2 regions of the Synergistes jonesii genome follow, and region 1 is predicted to be linked to the other one. Evidence: riboswitches for the same ligand, from Rfam matches in the RefSeq annotation. Region 1 holds a riboswitch; the other holds the start of a gene.
The links. A riboswitch is a leader RNA that binds a small molecule or an ion and turns the genes downstream of it on or off. The one in region 1 is predicted to bind cobalamin.

Region 1 (7,768 bases):
CCGTTATTATCGCGTAGAGATATCCGTTGTAGGAGAAGAGCCCCTCGCCGTGTTTGCCTCTTATTTCAGGGTGCGCCCATACTTTGTTTTCCGCGTAGGCGTCGTTCGTCATCACGACGCGCGAGATGACGGCCTTGTCGTAGCCGGTCGCGTAGAGGTAGTTGCCTATCGTGGCCATCGCGCGGATGTTTTTCACCGAGCAGGTGAACTGTTTGAGCGGCCTGTTCCAGTTGGAGGGGACGGTCCAAGCGCTTCTCGGCCCCGGGTCGAAGACGTCTACCACGTCCGGCGTGGAGCCACCGACGCCTGTGTAGAATGTGAGCGCTACGCGCAGTCTGCCCTCCGCGTCGAGGAATGGCCGGATGCCGTTGCCCTGGTTGCCGCCCATGTTGGACTGCAGCGGCGAGAAGGGGGCTTGCGAGCCCGTGATGATGCCGAGCGAGACCGGGTCGCTGTAGGTGGTCTGGCGCGTGAAGAGCAGGTCGGCGGAGGCGCCCGCCGCCGCGAGCAGAATTACGAGCAGCGCCGATAAGAGTATCTTAAATTTCTGTGCGCGGGTTTTCATTTTCCTTTGCCCCTTTCTTTAAAACGTCCATATCAGCGACGCGTAGAAGGTGCGCCCCTGCAGCGGGTACCACATTGTACGGTCCGGCCCGTAGCCCTCGGCGAGGAAGAGGACGTCCGGCCCCTTGTCGAATATGTCGTCCACGCCGACGACGAGTTTGAGGTCGTCTTTTATGCTGTAGCACAGGCCTACGCCGAAGGTGAGCAGGTCGTCTTGTTTGACCTCCTGGTTGCGGTCATAGAAGTTGTTGCCGATGTAGCGCGCCTCGGCGAAGGCCGAGAGCCGCTTGTTTTTCAGCAGGTTGTTGCGTGCGACGCGCAGGAAGCCCTCGTATTCGGGGCGGTTGGGGATCCTCATGCCGTCGTAGGCTCCGGGAGTTTTGTTCACCGCGTCCATCCAGGTGGCGGAGCCGTAGACTTCCCAGTCGTCCCATTTTATCGAGCCTTCCAGCTCAAGGCCCTTGATGTGCGCTTTGCCCACGTTCTCATAGCGTGCGTAGCGCGGATTGACGACGAAGTATTCTATCAGGTTGTCCACATGGCTGCCAAAATATGTGAGGGTGACTTCGCTTCTGCCTTTGAACAGGTCTCCCTTCCAGGTGACGCCGGCGTCCCACTGCGTCCCCTCCTCCCAGTCGAGCCGCGGATTAGGTATGACGAAGGCGCCGTCGCCGTAGAGTTCGTACATGTTGGGCGCGCGGTTGTAGCCGCCGTATGTAACTTTCGCGCTCCAATGTTCGTCGAATTTGTAGTTGAGCGCCGCCCCGCCGGAAAATTCGGTGCGGCCGTCGGCGTGGTTCCAGCGTATTATCGGCGTGAGCCAGAATTTATCTTTGGCGCCTATGCTTATCGTGTCCTGTACCTGCCCGTTCCAGGCGTAGCGCGTATGTTTTTCAATTCCGGCGAAGTAGTTTATGACGTCGCCCTTGGTGCGGAGCGTTTCGTCGTACCAGTTCCAGAGGAATTCCAAGAGGTGGCTGTCCCCCGCCGGCAGGGAGCCGTCTATCGCGACGCCGTAGCGGTCAGTCTCGTATCTGTTGTGTTTATACGACGAGCCGGGCAGTCCGAACTGGTTGTCGCCGTCTTTAGGGTCGTCGTATTTTTTCTCCTGACGCAGGTATTCGAGGCGGACGCCGAGGTCGAGCTCTCCTATCTTGCGGCGGTGCGTCGCCGCAAAGTTCCACTGGTCTGTGACCTGCACGGCGGTCGGCTCCCAGTATCTGTCGCTCTCTATGCCCATCACCGGCAGAGGCAGGTCGCGGTCGTTGCGCTTCCACGCACCTTCTATGGTCCAGTTTTCGTTCTGCCATTTGACGAGCGCGTCGCTGTTCTGGTAGGAGTTGTTTTTGCGTTTGACCTCGTAGTCGTCGTTCTGGTCGTATTCGTTACGGGTGTTGAGGTATGTGAAGTCTCCCCTCGCCTGGTCGCGCGTTACGCCGACGAAGAGCGCGCCGTCCCCCAATTTCGTGCTGTAGGCGGCGTTTGCGAGAAAGCGGCCGTAGGAGCCGCCGCCTGCAAGCAGCGTGCCGCCGCCCCTGTCGTCGGGCTTTTTCGTTATGATGTTGATTACGCCGCCCATCGACGCGCCGCCGAAGCGCGCCGGGATGTAGCCGCGGTAGACTTCGATACGCTCGACGTTTTCCACGGGGATCGTGGAGAGGTCGACGGCCGCCTCGCTGCCCAGGTTCATCAGTACGCCGTCGACGTATACGGCCACCTGCGACGGCGTGCTGCCGCGCACGGAGACGGTAGTATAGGCGCCGCGCCCCTTGAGCTCTATCACGTGCAGCCCCGGGACCTGCTTGAGAAGTTCGGGAAGGTTTTTCTGCTCCCCCTTCATCTCCTGGGGCTTGATGACGGAGACGGTGCCGGGCGAGAGGAGCAGCTTGTCCTCTTCTTCGGAGTCCGCCGTGACCCGCTCCTCTGGCAGCCGCACCGGCTCCTCCGCGGCGCATATGCGGGGCGGCGGCGCCGTTAGCGGGGCGAACGATAAAAGGAGCAAAAGTACGAGATACATTTTCTTCTGCAAAGCGACGACCTCCGAACATATAAAAATTACGCGGGAGAGGTGCAAACGCCGTCTCCCGCGTAGAATTACACAGTCTTTATTCGCCGGTCAGCCGCTGTCTGCGCCCTCTGCGCGCTTGAAGCCCGTATATCGCGCGGCAGGTTTCCCGACTCTCGGTTCCCCGGGCCGCGCCTTCCCATCTTTCGACAGTGGCTGAATGCGGCTCGGTCTGCGGAGGCGACGTACGCGCTCTCCGCTTGCCGATTACGGTGGCAGGGGCCGTTCCGGCTTCTCACCGGATTCCCTAACTCCGCGGATATGTCTTTATTAAGATGCTATATTACACATCAATGCTAAACTACCACCTGCCGACGGCTTTGTCAAATCATTTTTTTGACGGGAAAAACCAAACGGGTTTCCATCGCTCTGTTTCTACTTATTCGCCGACGCCGTGTATCGTCTTTCCGTCGACCGCCGTTACGCGCGCTTTTGACGTTCGATCTCCAGCCAATTCAACAAAGAGTCGAAGTCCGCCCGGAAAAGGCGTCGCGATATCGAAGCGAGGAAGGGGGGATGTCATATCGCCCCCGGCTGGATTCTGGTTTACAAAATCGAAACAGGATAATATTCTTCGAGCACATTGGAACACAGAGCGACGTCTTTTAACACCATTTTGGCAGCGTACCTTCTTTAATTCTGAGGAACTCTTTTTGCGATGTCAGTCTATGTCAGTCTTTATTTACTGAAAATTATGAATAAACACTAAAAATATTGTTTTATACCAGTATCCATGATATATTTATCCATACAATAAGCCCTGTGGCGAATAGCCCACAGCCCCCCGGTCGGTCTCGGCTTCGAATTGGAGTGCGGACGCGGGGTCTTTTTTTAGGAGTGATTTCCTTTGAGAAAAGCGGCCTTTTTCATCGACGGCTTCAACCTTTATCATTCGCTTGACACAAGAAAAGACTTTCGCAAATATAAATGGCTCGATCTGTGGCGTTTTTCAAAACTCATCCTCCTTCCAAATGAAGAACTTGCCGACGTTTACTACTTCACGGCCTATACGGATTGGAACCCCGACCGCAAGAAGAGGCACCAGGTTTATGTCCTCATGAATGAAAGCGTCGGCTGCAAGGTCGTTTTAGGAAAATTCCTTAAAAAAGACCGTACCAGCATGGTCAAATGCAACAAGCCCTGCCGCAGCGGGCGCGAAGAATTCTGTAAGAAGAAATTTACATCTCACGAAGAAAAAATGACCGACGTCAATATCGCCGTCAACATAGTCAAGGCCGCAGCCATGCAGACGTATGAATCGATCTATCTTCTCTCCGGAGATAACGACCTGCGCCCCGCTCTTGAAACCGCAAGGGAAATATCCCCGTCTCTGAGAATACGGGTCGTTCTGCCGATAAACGCCCAAGCAAAAACGCTTATGGATTTCTGCAAGGAACATAGCTTCAAATACATCAGAATAAAGCAGAAAGCCTTATCTGACGCCCGGTTCAGCGATCCTTTTACCGTAGGAGACACGCCGTATTCCAAACCTGCGCATTGGAATTGATACCCTTTTTATATATCCTTTGCGGGCACGCTCTTCCGCCCGGCCGGCATCCGCTTCGCGGCATTGCGCCGTTTTATACCACCGCCTTTCGCCGGTCACTTCGTCCCGTAGATCATGCCGCCGGTCGCAAGGAAAATTTTGCCGCGCAGGTATTCCGGCATGTCGATTTCGCCGGCCGTCTTTTTCATACGGATGTCGGCGGCGCCCAGCTCCAGCAGATACGCCTCCAGCGCCGACGTGCTCCCGTATGTGCCGGCGCGGTAAAAGAGGTCGTGGAAGACAAAGCCGCCGCCCGGCTTGACGACGCGCAGCGCCTCTTTTACGAGCAGCTTTTTATCAGGCTGGCTTCCAACCTCGTGGAATACGAAGTTGCTGACCGCCGCGTCGAATTCTCCGTCCTTGAAGGGCAGTTCGGCCGCGTCTCCACGGATAAACTTTATCCGCTCGCCGACTCCTTCGATAGCGGCGTTTTTCTCGCACTGTTCCTTACAATAATCCCATTTCAAGCCCCAATAGTCGAGCCCAGTGACCTCCGCCTCGGGGAAGCGCTTGGCGATCTTTACCGCTAAGGCTCCGCCGCCGCAGCCGATATCCAGGATTTTGCCGCGCCCGTCCCAGCGCAGGTTTTCGACCACGTAGTCAAGTATTTTGTCCGACAGGCGCCCGCCGCTATAAGAAAAATCCCTGTGGGCTCGGTACAGAATCTTGAAAGAAATAGCCGCAAGGCAGCAGAGCGCCGCCAAAACGGCGCGCAATGCCCAAAGCGCCGCGCGTAGCGCGGCAGACGTCCGCACGCACGGCAGGAAGCTGGCGGCGAGCAGCGCGGCTGAGATAAAAAAGACCGCCGCGCAGAGGCCGAGCAGGCGCTTGGGCACCCAATTGCCGTAGTCAGGCGACGGCCGTTCCGTTTTTTCCTCCATCTTATTACCCCCTTCGGTAAAAGCGTTTCTTTTAGTTAGTCTAAGCTAACTAATAATATAACCGCTTCGCCGCCGTTTGTCAAAACATCGCGGCCAAGCGGCGCCGGTCGCGCAACCCCGTAGGCTCGTAAAAGGGGGGCCGTAGCGCCGGCGCCTCACGGCAGCCTGCTTCGGCCGGTTTTTCGCCCGCCTTCCGCGTCCCGTCAAGGAACAGATTCGCTTCAAAAGATTCGGCAAAAAAATTTCGCCGGAATTTTTGGCCTCCGCGCGAAATATTTTTTCTATTTTTTCTCAGCTTTCGCTTTTGAGCTCTTCGGTCCTGTAGACGTTGTACCCTTCGTAATGGTAACTCGCGTCTATGCCCCTCATATAGACGCCGCGGTCGTCGATTTCGTCGGTGAGGGCCGCCCTGAGCAGCTTTTTGACATCCGCGTCCGCGACGGGGCTGCGCTCCATCGCGGCAAGATAACCGTCTTTGTCGACCCTGCTCCAGTCGACGACCATACGCAGCTCTTTCTTTAAAATCAGGTTGAGCCATATCCTCGCGCTGCGCCCGTTTCCCTCTCTGAAGGGGTGGGCGACGTTCGTCTCCACGTATTTTTCGATTATCTCTTCGAACGTCCGCTGAGGCATTTTTTCTATGCTTTCGAGCGCGGCCGCAAGGTACAGCACGGAAGCGAAGCGAAAGCCGCCCTTTGCGAGGTCGACGTCTCTGACCTTCCCGGCGAAGCCGTATATTTCGCAGAAAAGGTATCTATGTATCGCCGCAAGCGAGGAGAATGTTCCGGCTTCGAGCGTGTCGAGGAATCCGCTTTCAAACATTTCGGCGGCTTTTCGCTTGCTTATCCCCTCCTCCGCCCTCGCCAGTTCCGCGGCCGTATTTATGCCGAGTTTGTTTTCAAGAATCATATCAACGCCCCCTTGCGCAAAGCATTTTCCGCGGATTTTATATGCTCCGCGGCTTCCCTAAGCGATACGGCCGGACGGCTCGAGCGGCGCGCCGACGTCTTCCTCAGCGGCGTCTTATTCGCCGGCGAACGCCACGCTTCTCCTGACGCCCCCAATTTGTACATATTATATATAATGAATCGCATTATCAATAAATCCTCAGCGTTTTTGCCGATTTCGGAAAATAGTATCGTATGTTCTGTTAAAAATGCCGAAACGGGCAAAAACTATTGACGCAACCGCGCCGTCATCGGGGCGTTTGTCAAAATGCACGGACACGAGAAAAACTTTCATGCCGTATAGTTGGAGCCGGATGTAGGGAAACTCTACTGCGACTTCACCGTTGATTGTGACCCGAGGAATTGAAAGGCGCAAAAAGAAGAGTTTACGAAGTATACGGAGTCGGTATCTATCCCGCAAACGGGATAGCCCCGACTTTGAAAACGGGGTTCGTATGAACCCGCTTTGCAGCCCATGGGAAAAGTGCCACGCAGCGGTTACCGCCCCAGGTACATGTCGTACCAGAGCGCGCCGCCGAGTTTCAGCTCGGATCTGCCCGCAAGCTTGAAGCCGTGCCTGCCGTAAAATTTTATCAAGTGATCTTTGCAGGCGAGGGAAAAATTTTTCACTCCGTTCCGCCGGAATAGTTCGAGCGCCGCGGAGATCGTCCTTTCGCCGAGCTTCTGCCGCTGGAGCCCTGGCTCCACTATGAATGTCATTATCGCAAACGTGTCTCCCTTGGGCAGCTCTTTCGTCTCATATATCTCGTCCGTTATCCGCCGCAGCGCGGTCGGCCGGCAGACCATCGCGGCGACGATCTCGCCGGCTTCGACGGCGCCTCCTCCTGCGGCTTCGGCGACGGCGAAGCCCTCGGGGAAGGCGTGGAAGCACCAGCGCAGCCTATCCGCGGAGAGCGCTTCCTCAGGAGGAAAGGCGCCCTTTTCGATCTCCGCGATTCTCGCGACGTCGACGTCGTATGCCCTTCTCACTTTTATTTCGATCATATCTTCCCCTCCGAGTGATTTGTTCAGTATCCCTCCGCGCGGATTTTAAAAATTTTCTGCGAAGCGGAGCCGCAGCGCCTCGTGCCACATCCGCCGCCGTTCCTCGTCCCTGCCCGCGCAGGTGGGGCTCGTCGAGAGCAGCTTCCGATACGGAAGCTGCGGCGCTCCGAAATATTTGCCGTATTTCGCAAAGGCGCAGCCGCCGTTGAAGAGGATCAGCGAGACGCCGGGGTGCGACTCAAGCAGCGCCGGGATTTCGTTCGGCGTCTCGTCTTTTATTTTTCCGTCGGAACTGCCGTCCCTAGCGGCGCACTTCACGACGTCCCACAGCGCGAGCCTCCGGCGCAATATGTATTCGTAGCGCGCGCCGAAGTCGTCCGGCGGCGTCTCCCCCCAAAAGCCGTACAGTATCCGCCAGAAGGCGTTGCGCGGATGGGCGTAGTAGCGCGCGTCGGCGAGCGAGCGGTCGCCGGGTAGAGAGCCGAGTATCAGCACGCGCGAGCTGCCGTCTATTATCGGGGCGAAGCTGTATTTCATCTTTTCCCGCCCTCCCGGCCGTATCCGACGAACAGGGCGGCCGTCGGCGCCGCGCCGCCGAAGCCGGCCGGCCGTGTAATAAAAGAATACAAAAAATCATCCTCTCAAGCCTGCGGCTCTTTCACTATTATATCAAAACCCACGCGCGGAGCATCTTTGCGCCGGCGGAGCGCCGTCCGTTGCCTTTCTTTTACGCGGAGCATGACGAGGGGGCAGAGATATG
Region 2 (7,768 bases), on a different contig from region 1:
CTGCGCAAGAGGACCGAAGAATTCATGGAGAGCACAGGCAAAAGCATCCGCATATTCCTCGCGAACATGGGGCCTATCCCACAGCATAAAGCGCGCGCCGACTTCAGCACAGGCTTCATGGAAGTCGCGCACTTCGAAGTTCTGAAAAACAACGGCTTCCCGACGCCGGAAGAGGCGGCGAAGGCGGCCATAGAATCCGGAGCCGACGTCGCCGTGATATGCTCCAGCGACGACACTTATCCCGAGCTCGTCCCGTCGGTCGCGCGCGGCATAAAGAAAGCCGTGCCGAGCATGCGCGTCCTTCTTGCGGGAGCGCCGGCGCCGGAATTCAAAGATTCATACGTAGAGGCTGGAGTCGATGATTTCATACACGTCAGGGCCAACTGTTACGAAATATTAAAGTCGATACAGGAGAGCGCGATAAACGCCGCGGAGCCCTGCAGAGGGGAGGAATCAAAATGCCGTTCGTAAATCCTGACCTCACAAAGCTGAAGCTGAATATGGAGCCGAGGCACAGGCTCAGCTTCGAAGAATGGAAGCGCAGCGTGGAAGAAGAGACGGGAAAGCCTTTCGAAAGCCTGATGCACCGCACGATGGAACAGATAGACGTCGAACCGCTTTACACGGAGGCGGATTACGAGGGCATGAGCCACCTCAGCTACATGGCGGGGCTGCCGCCCTTCCTGCGCGGGCCGTACCCTACGATGTATGTCACGCGTCCGTGGACGGTGCGTCAGTACGCGGGCTTCTCGACGGCCGAGGAGAGCAACGCCTTTTACAGGCGCAACCTTGCGGCCGGGCAGAAGGGGCTTTCGATAGCCTTCGACCTTGCGACGCACAGAGGCTACGACTCGGATCACCCGCGCGTGGTGGGCGACGTCGGAAAGGCGGGCGTCGCGGTCGATTCGATTCTCGACATGGAAATACTCTTCTCCGGCATTCCTTTAGGCCAGATGTCGGTCTCAATGACGATGAACGGCGCGGTCCTTCCTGTGCTCGCCTTCTATATCGTAGCGGCGGAGGAGCAGGGAGTCGACAAATCCATCCTCTCGGGCACGATTCAGAACGACATCCTTAAAGAGTTCATGGTGCGCAACACCTATATCTATCCGCCGGCGCCCTCGATGAGGATAATCGGCGACATATTCGCGTATACGTCGCGCAACATGCCGAAGTTCAACAGCATAAGCATTTCCGGCTACCATATGCAGGAAGCGGGAGCGACGGCGGACATAGAGCTCGGCTACACGCTCGCCGACGGCCTTGAATACATACGCACGGGACAGGCCGCGGGGCTCGGCGTCGACGACTTTGCGCCGCGCCTATCCTTCTTCTGGGCGATAGGCAAAAACTACTTCATGGAAGTCGCCAAGATGCGCGCCGGGCGCATGCTCTGGGCCAAGATAGTCAAGCAGTTCGGCCCTAAAAAGGCCAAGTCGATGGCGCTGCGCACGCATTCGCAGACCTCAGGCTGGAGCCTCACAGCGCAGGACCCCTTCAACAACGTCGCGCGCACCTGCATCGAAGCTATGGCCGCGGCGCTGGGGCATACGCAGTCGCTGCACACCAACGCACTCGACGAAGCGATAGCCCTGCCCACCGACTTCTCGGCGCGCATAGCGCGCAACACCCAGCTCTACATACAGGACGAAACGAGCGTCTGCAAGGTCATCGACCCGTGGGGCGGCTCCTACTACGTCGAAGCGCTGACCGACGAGCTGATACGCCGCGCCTGGGCGCATATACAGGAAGTCGAATCGCTCGGCGGAATGTCGAAGGCCATCGAGACCGGACTGCCGAAGATGCGCATCGAGGAGGCGGCGGCGCGCAGACAAGCGAGGATCGACTCAGGAAGCGAAAAGATAATCGGCGTCAACGCGCTGCAGCTCGAGCAGGAAGACCCGATCGACATACTCGAGGTAGACAACAGCGCGGTGCGCGAGGCTCAGATAGCCCGGCTCGCGAAGCTGCGCGCGAACAGGAAGCAGGAAGACGTCGACAGGTGGCTGGACGCGATAACGAAATCCGTCGAAACGGGCGAAGGCAACCTGCTCGAGCTCGCGGTCGAGGCGGCGCGCGCAAGGGCGAGCCTCGGAGAGATCTCCTACGCGATAGAAAAGGTGACGGGAAGGCATAAAGCGGTGATACGTTCCATATCTGGCGTTTATAGCAGCGAATTCGCGGAGGACGAAGTAATAGAAGAAGTCCGCAGGATGACGGATGAGTTCGAGGAACGCGAAGGGCGCCGTCCGCGCATCATGGTAGCGAAGATGGGACAGGACGGACACGACAGAGGAGCTAAGGTCGTAGCTACGGCTTACGCGGACATGGGCTTCGACGTGGACATCGGTCCGCTCTTCCAGACCCCTGAGGAAACGGCTCAGGACGCCGTGGACAACGATGTGCACATCGTCGGCATGAGCTCGCTCGCCGCCGGGCACAAAACGCTTCTGCCACAGCTCGTCGAGGAACTTAAAAAGCGCGGTAGAGGCGACATCATGGTCGTGGCCGGCGGCGTAATACCGGCTCAGGACTATCAGTTCCTCTACGACCACGGAGCCTCCGCGATATTCGGCCCCGGGACGGTGATCCCCGTCGCCGCGAAAGAGATGCTGACGATACTGAACAAGCGTCTCGCGACGAGAGTCAGCGCTTAAAAATGGGGACAGAATCCCTCAGCGCGGCTAAGCGGACGGGGCGCCTCGAATGGCAGCCGGAGGACGCGGGTTCCGAATACGCCTGCTCCGTGATGCCGGGAGTGCCGCTTTCGCCGGACTGCAACGTACAGGCGCAGCGCGGCGGTCAGGCGCTCCCTTTGCGGAGCGCGCTCACTGCGGAGGATTACGCGAACGGGATAATCGCCGGAGACCGCGTCACGCTTTCGCGCGCGATCACGGTAATCGAGAGCAACGCGCCGAAGCACTTTGAATTGGGACAGGAAATCATCCAGAGGATACTGCCCTACAGCGGCGGGGCGATGCGCGTAGGGGTGACGGGCGTACCGGGCGCAGGGAAAAGCACTTTCATTGAAGCGTTCGGGACGTATCTGACGAAAAACGGGCACAAAGTCGCTGTGCTCGCGGTAGACCCTTCGAGCTCGCTTACAAGGGGCAGCATACTCGGAGACAAGACGCGCATGGAGAACCTTGCGCGGCAGAAAAACGCTTTTATCAGACCCTCTCCCTCCGGCGGTTCGCTGGGCGGCGTCACGAGAAAAAGCCGCGAAACGATGCTGCTCTGCGAAGCTGCCGGCTACGACACGATACTTGTGGAAACGGTGGGGGTCGGGCAAAGCGAAACGATGGTGCGCCAGATGGTCGATTACTTTCTCGTCATCGTCATCACAGGCGCCGGCGACGAGCTTCAGGGCATAAAAAAGGGAATAATCGAGCTGGCTGACAGCATACTCGTCAACAAAGCCGACGGCGACAACAAAATGAAGGCCCTGATGGCGCGCGCCGATTACGAGCAGATACTCCACTATCTGCGCCAGCCTACCGAAGGCTGGAAGACGAAGGCATACACCTGTTCGTCGATCACCGGCGAAGGTATACCGGAGATGTGGAGCGTAATAGAAGATTTCCGTGAGAACGTCACGAAGTCGGGAATCTTCATAAAGCGGCGCAAAGAACAAACAATCGAATGGGTCCGCGCGATGGCCGGCGAATATCTTCAAAACAGGATAGCCCGCTGCGCGGAGCTCACAAAATGCAGGGAAGAGATAGAAAGGAGAGTGATCGAGGGGGCAATTACTCCGACGTCTGCGGCCAAAGCGCTGACGGCGTCAATGGAAAGGCTGCTCTTCACAAACGCACGCGAAACATAACGGACTGAAAAACCACACACACTGTCAAATCCAAGGCGGCGCGCGTCGGTCCGCACAACCGGCGCGCCGCGGCCGAGGAAAAGCTTATAAGGTTTTATTATTTTTTATTTTTGCGGCACAACGGCGGCCGAAGCACAATTCCTGCGCGGAAGGCCGCGGTAGAACAAGCTATCTTGGCGGGATAGCGCAGTATCCCGCCTTCTTGGATAGAGCCGTCTCTCCTTAAGCGCTCCGCCGGCTTCGTCAGCCGGCGGAGCGCTTCCATTTCATAAACGTCCCGCTCCTTCCCCCGGCTTGCATCAGCGGCGTCGCGCCATTTGACAAATAACGGGGGCAATGATATTTTTTATACTGTAAAAGTTGAATATTTTCTGCGGAGTATGGGAATCCGGTCAAAAGCCGGAACGGCCCCTGCCGCCGTGATCGGGACGAAAGCGCATAATGCCATTGCATACAGCGAGAAGGCGCGCGATTAGGATGAACGTAAGTCGGAAAACCTGCTGCGGAGAACTTGGCTTTAGCGCGCAGGAGGTGCGGGGCAGCGGCTGACCGTGAGAACGATACGCGGGAGACGATGCGAAATCCTCCCGCGTATATTTATTCACGGAGGTCGTTCTCTTGCGACACAAAGCGCGCGTCATTTCATTTTTCATCGCCTTATCGCTTATCTGCACGGCTCCGCCTTACGCCGGCGAGGGCGCGGCTGAAGAGATTCAGCTGCCGGAGGAAGAGGTGACGGCGGCGGCGGAAGAAGACGCATCTCTCTTATCCCCCGGCACTGTCTCCGTGGTCAGGCCCGAAGAGATGGAGGGCGAGCACAAAAACCTGCCGGAGCTGTTGAAAGAAGTTCCCGGCCTTCACGTCGTCGAGAGCAAGGGGCGCGGCGCCTACACTGTCGCGTCGGTGCGCGGCAGCACCGCCGCCGAGGTCTCCGTCTTCGTCGACGGGGTCCTGATGAATTTAGGCGGGGAATCTGCAGTAGACCTCTCGGCGATTCCCACGGCGAACGTCGAGAGGATAGAAATCTATCGCGGCTATGTCCCGGCGCGCTTCGCCGGAGCGTCGATGGGCGGCGTGATAAACATCATAACGAAGACGCCCGACAAGGCCGGCGGAGCCCTCTCACTGGGCGCGGGCTCCTACGGCAAATTCAATACGAGCCTCTCCTACGCTATGCCGCTCGGCGGCGGCTCTTTCTTTATCGGGGCGAATTACGAGCGCTCGGACGGCGACTTCGAATACACGAACGACAACAATACCCCCTACACGCCGGAGGATGATTACAGGGCGAAGCGCCAGAACAACGGCTATAAAAATTCCGACGTCCTGCTCAAATGGAAAAACGACGACTGGTCGGCGCGCTTCGGCTGGAAGCGCAGCGACCGCGACCTTCCGTACGCCGCGCCCGGCGCGGACAGGGACGACAGCCCACAGGGCGCGCAGCTCGACACGAAACAGACCGACTTCTCGATCTCGCGCCGTTTCAAAAGCGGCGCCGTCGACTGGGGGATAAAGGCCGAATATCTGCATCAGAATAAAAAGTACGACGACGAGGAGAACGTCCTTGGAGGCTGGGGCGAGCAGCACAACGAGTACGCGACGGACAGGTATGGATTTGCGATAGACGGCGCGTGGCGGCTCGGAGAAAACCACCTCGTCGAATTCTTAGCAGATTATTCAAAAGAAAAGCTGAGGGCGGAGGGAGACATCGTCACGACCTTCGGCGGGACTTCCGATTTCCGCAGAGAGGCGGCCGACGTGCAGCTGCAGGACACTATAAGCCTCAGCAAAGACGGCACTCTGACCTTCACGCCCATCGTACGCTGGAACATGTGGGGCGGCGACGGCGAATTTTCCTTCGGCGCGGCCCTCTCCAAGGAGCTGCCGCGCGGCTGGACGATCAGGGCCTCGGGCGGCAGCTACAACAGGGCCCCCAACCTCTACGAGCTCTACGGCGACGGCGCCTTCGTCAGACCGAACGAAAATCTCGGCTGGGAGGACGGCAGCCAGTGGGACCTCGGCGTATCTTGGAAGGGAAAGCTCGCGGGCGCCGACGCCTCCGCTTCGCTGACCTACTTCGGACGCCGTTCGAACGACCTCATCGAATTCGTCATGACGAGCCCGCGCTACGGGCAGTACATAAACATAGGCAAGGCCCGCGTTAACGGCATAGAGTTCGAGGGGCGCGCCGCGTGGGACAAATGGGACGTGAAGCTCTCGGCGACGTGGACCGACGCCAAGAACGCCACCGAGGACTACCGCGAGGAACAGCCTCTGCCGAACAGGCCGGAGTGGGAGGGCTACCTGCGCCTTTCAAGAAAGTTCCTGAAGGACGACGCCGCGACGGCCTTCGCCGAGCTGCGCTATATCGGAGAGAACTACTACGACACGGCGGGTTCGATCAAGATGGACGACCTCTTCACCGTCGGCGTGGGGCTGCACTGGCGCATAAGGGAAAGGCTGAAGCTGACGCTCGGCGTCGACGACATATTCGACGAAGGGCCGGAATTGAAGATGTACTCGGTCAAAAACGGACCGGAAAGGACCATGTGGTATCCGCTTCAGGGACGTACATTTTACGCGACCTTAACGTGGGAATTTTAGGGCGGCGCGGCCGCTTTGAAATAAAAAACACAGGAGGGGTTTTAAATGTTTAAGAAACGCGGGCTTTTGGCATTGGTTCTGGCGCTGTGCATGGCGCTGGCGGTATCGCCGGCTATGGCGGGCATCCTCTACACGGCGTCGACCAACTGGAACACCGACAGATTCGGCATAATCAAGGACAGCGAGGCGCCGACGAAGGACGTCGTAACGAACCTCGGCGGCTCCGCCGGCTCGGGAGTCTTCTCGTTCAACAACGCGGAATGGAAATCGCGCATCGCGATAAGCCAGTACCCCGCAACGGCCAACGACACCGTCTGGTTCTACGACCCTACGACGACGGACTGGTCGGCTCCTCTCAAGGAAGCGACGTCGCCCGTGAAAAACGTACACCACATGGAGGCCGGCGGGAAATATCTCTACGCGGCAGGCTATGACGACGCGACGGTAGGCCGCTTCGACATGACGTCGGACGCTTTTGCGCCGGACTCCAAGATCTACACCTATACGCCGGCCGACGCCGGCTACACGGCTCACGCTGAGCGCATAGCGACGTATAACGGCGGCGTTTACGCGATATTCGCCGCGAGCAAAGGCAATTACCCGAACTACGAATACGCGCCGCACAAGATCATAAAGTTCTCCGAAGATCTCACGCCCGCGGCGAGCGCCGACTTAAAGGGCAAGAACATCGACGGCGCCAACGTCGGCGCAACGATCCGCATAGGAGGAAGCCTCTACGTCGCGTCGATCGGCGGCAACCAGGATACCACGGGGCTCTTCAACACCGATTCGATGATCGAGAAGGTGAACCTCGACACGCTGGCTTCCGAAACGCTTATCACCGCTTCAAAGGCCGCTGAGAAGGACGGCTCGTGGGGCAGCAATTTCTACGGCCTCGCACACGACGGAAACAGGATATATATCTTAGCCGCCTGCTGGAACGGCAGCTGGCCGGAATCCGGCAGGGATAACGTCGTAATCTACGAAACGAACGCGGAAAAGCTCGACGGCGGCGACATCGGGAACAAAATAGCGACGCTCAGCACAAAGACCGGCTACAGCCTCGGCATCGAATACGACAGCGCGGCGAAGCTGCTCTGGGTATCCGCCGGCGACAGCGTCTACAAATACGACGGCTCGGCTTTCACGGAGTACGACAGCACGGCGCTCGGCGGAGAGATGGCTAAGTTCGCGACGCTCACCGCTTCCGGCGTGACGCCTTCCGGCGACGGCGGCGGCGGCGGCGGATGCAACGGCGGCTTGGGCGTTCTCGCTCTCGTCGCGCTTCTGCCTCTTCTCGTCGCAAAGCGCGGCAAAAAGAAATAAAGGCCGATAACG

Region 2: it holds a riboswitch for cobalamin, as region 1 does, so the genes downstream of both, EH55_RS10265 (TonB-dependent receptor plug domain-containing protein) here and EH55_RS06985 (TonB-dependent receptor plug domain-containing protein) in region 1, are expected to answer to the same signal.

Annotation. Positions count from the first base shown of each region.
Region 1 covers NZ_JMKI01000031.1:132,202-139,969, reverse strand. The annotation lists gene EH55_RS06990 (hypothetical protein) at 1-565, opposite strand, end outside; gene EH55_RS06985 (TonB-dependent receptor plug domain-containing protein) at 584-2,593, opposite strand; cobalamin riboswitch at 2,712-2,953, opposite strand; gene EH55_RS06980 (NYN domain-containing protein) at 3,477-4,136, shown strand; gene EH55_RS06975 (class I SAM-dependent methyltransferase) at 4,232-5,056, opposite strand; gene fic (protein adenylyltransferase Fic) at 5,348-5,965, opposite strand; gene EH55_RS06960 (GNAT family N-acetyltransferase) at 6,502-7,008, opposite strand; gene EH55_RS06955 (DNA-deoxyinosine glycosylase) at 7,054-7,545, opposite strand; gene EH55_RS14770 (hypothetical protein) at 7,766-7,768, shown strand, end outside.
Region 2 covers NZ_JMKI01000038.1:39,940-47,707, forward strand. The annotation lists gene EH55_RS10250 (methylmalonyl-CoA mutase family protein) at 1-471, shown strand, start outside; gene scpA (methylmalonyl-CoA mutase) at 459-2,657, shown strand; gene meaB (methylmalonyl Co-A mutase-associated GTPase MeaB) at 2,660-3,826, shown strand; cobalamin riboswitch at 4,161-4,345, shown strand; gene EH55_RS10265 (TonB-dependent receptor plug domain-containing protein) at 4,445-6,430, shown strand; gene EH55_RS10270 (Synerg-CTERM sorting domain-containing protein) at 6,476-7,756, shown strand.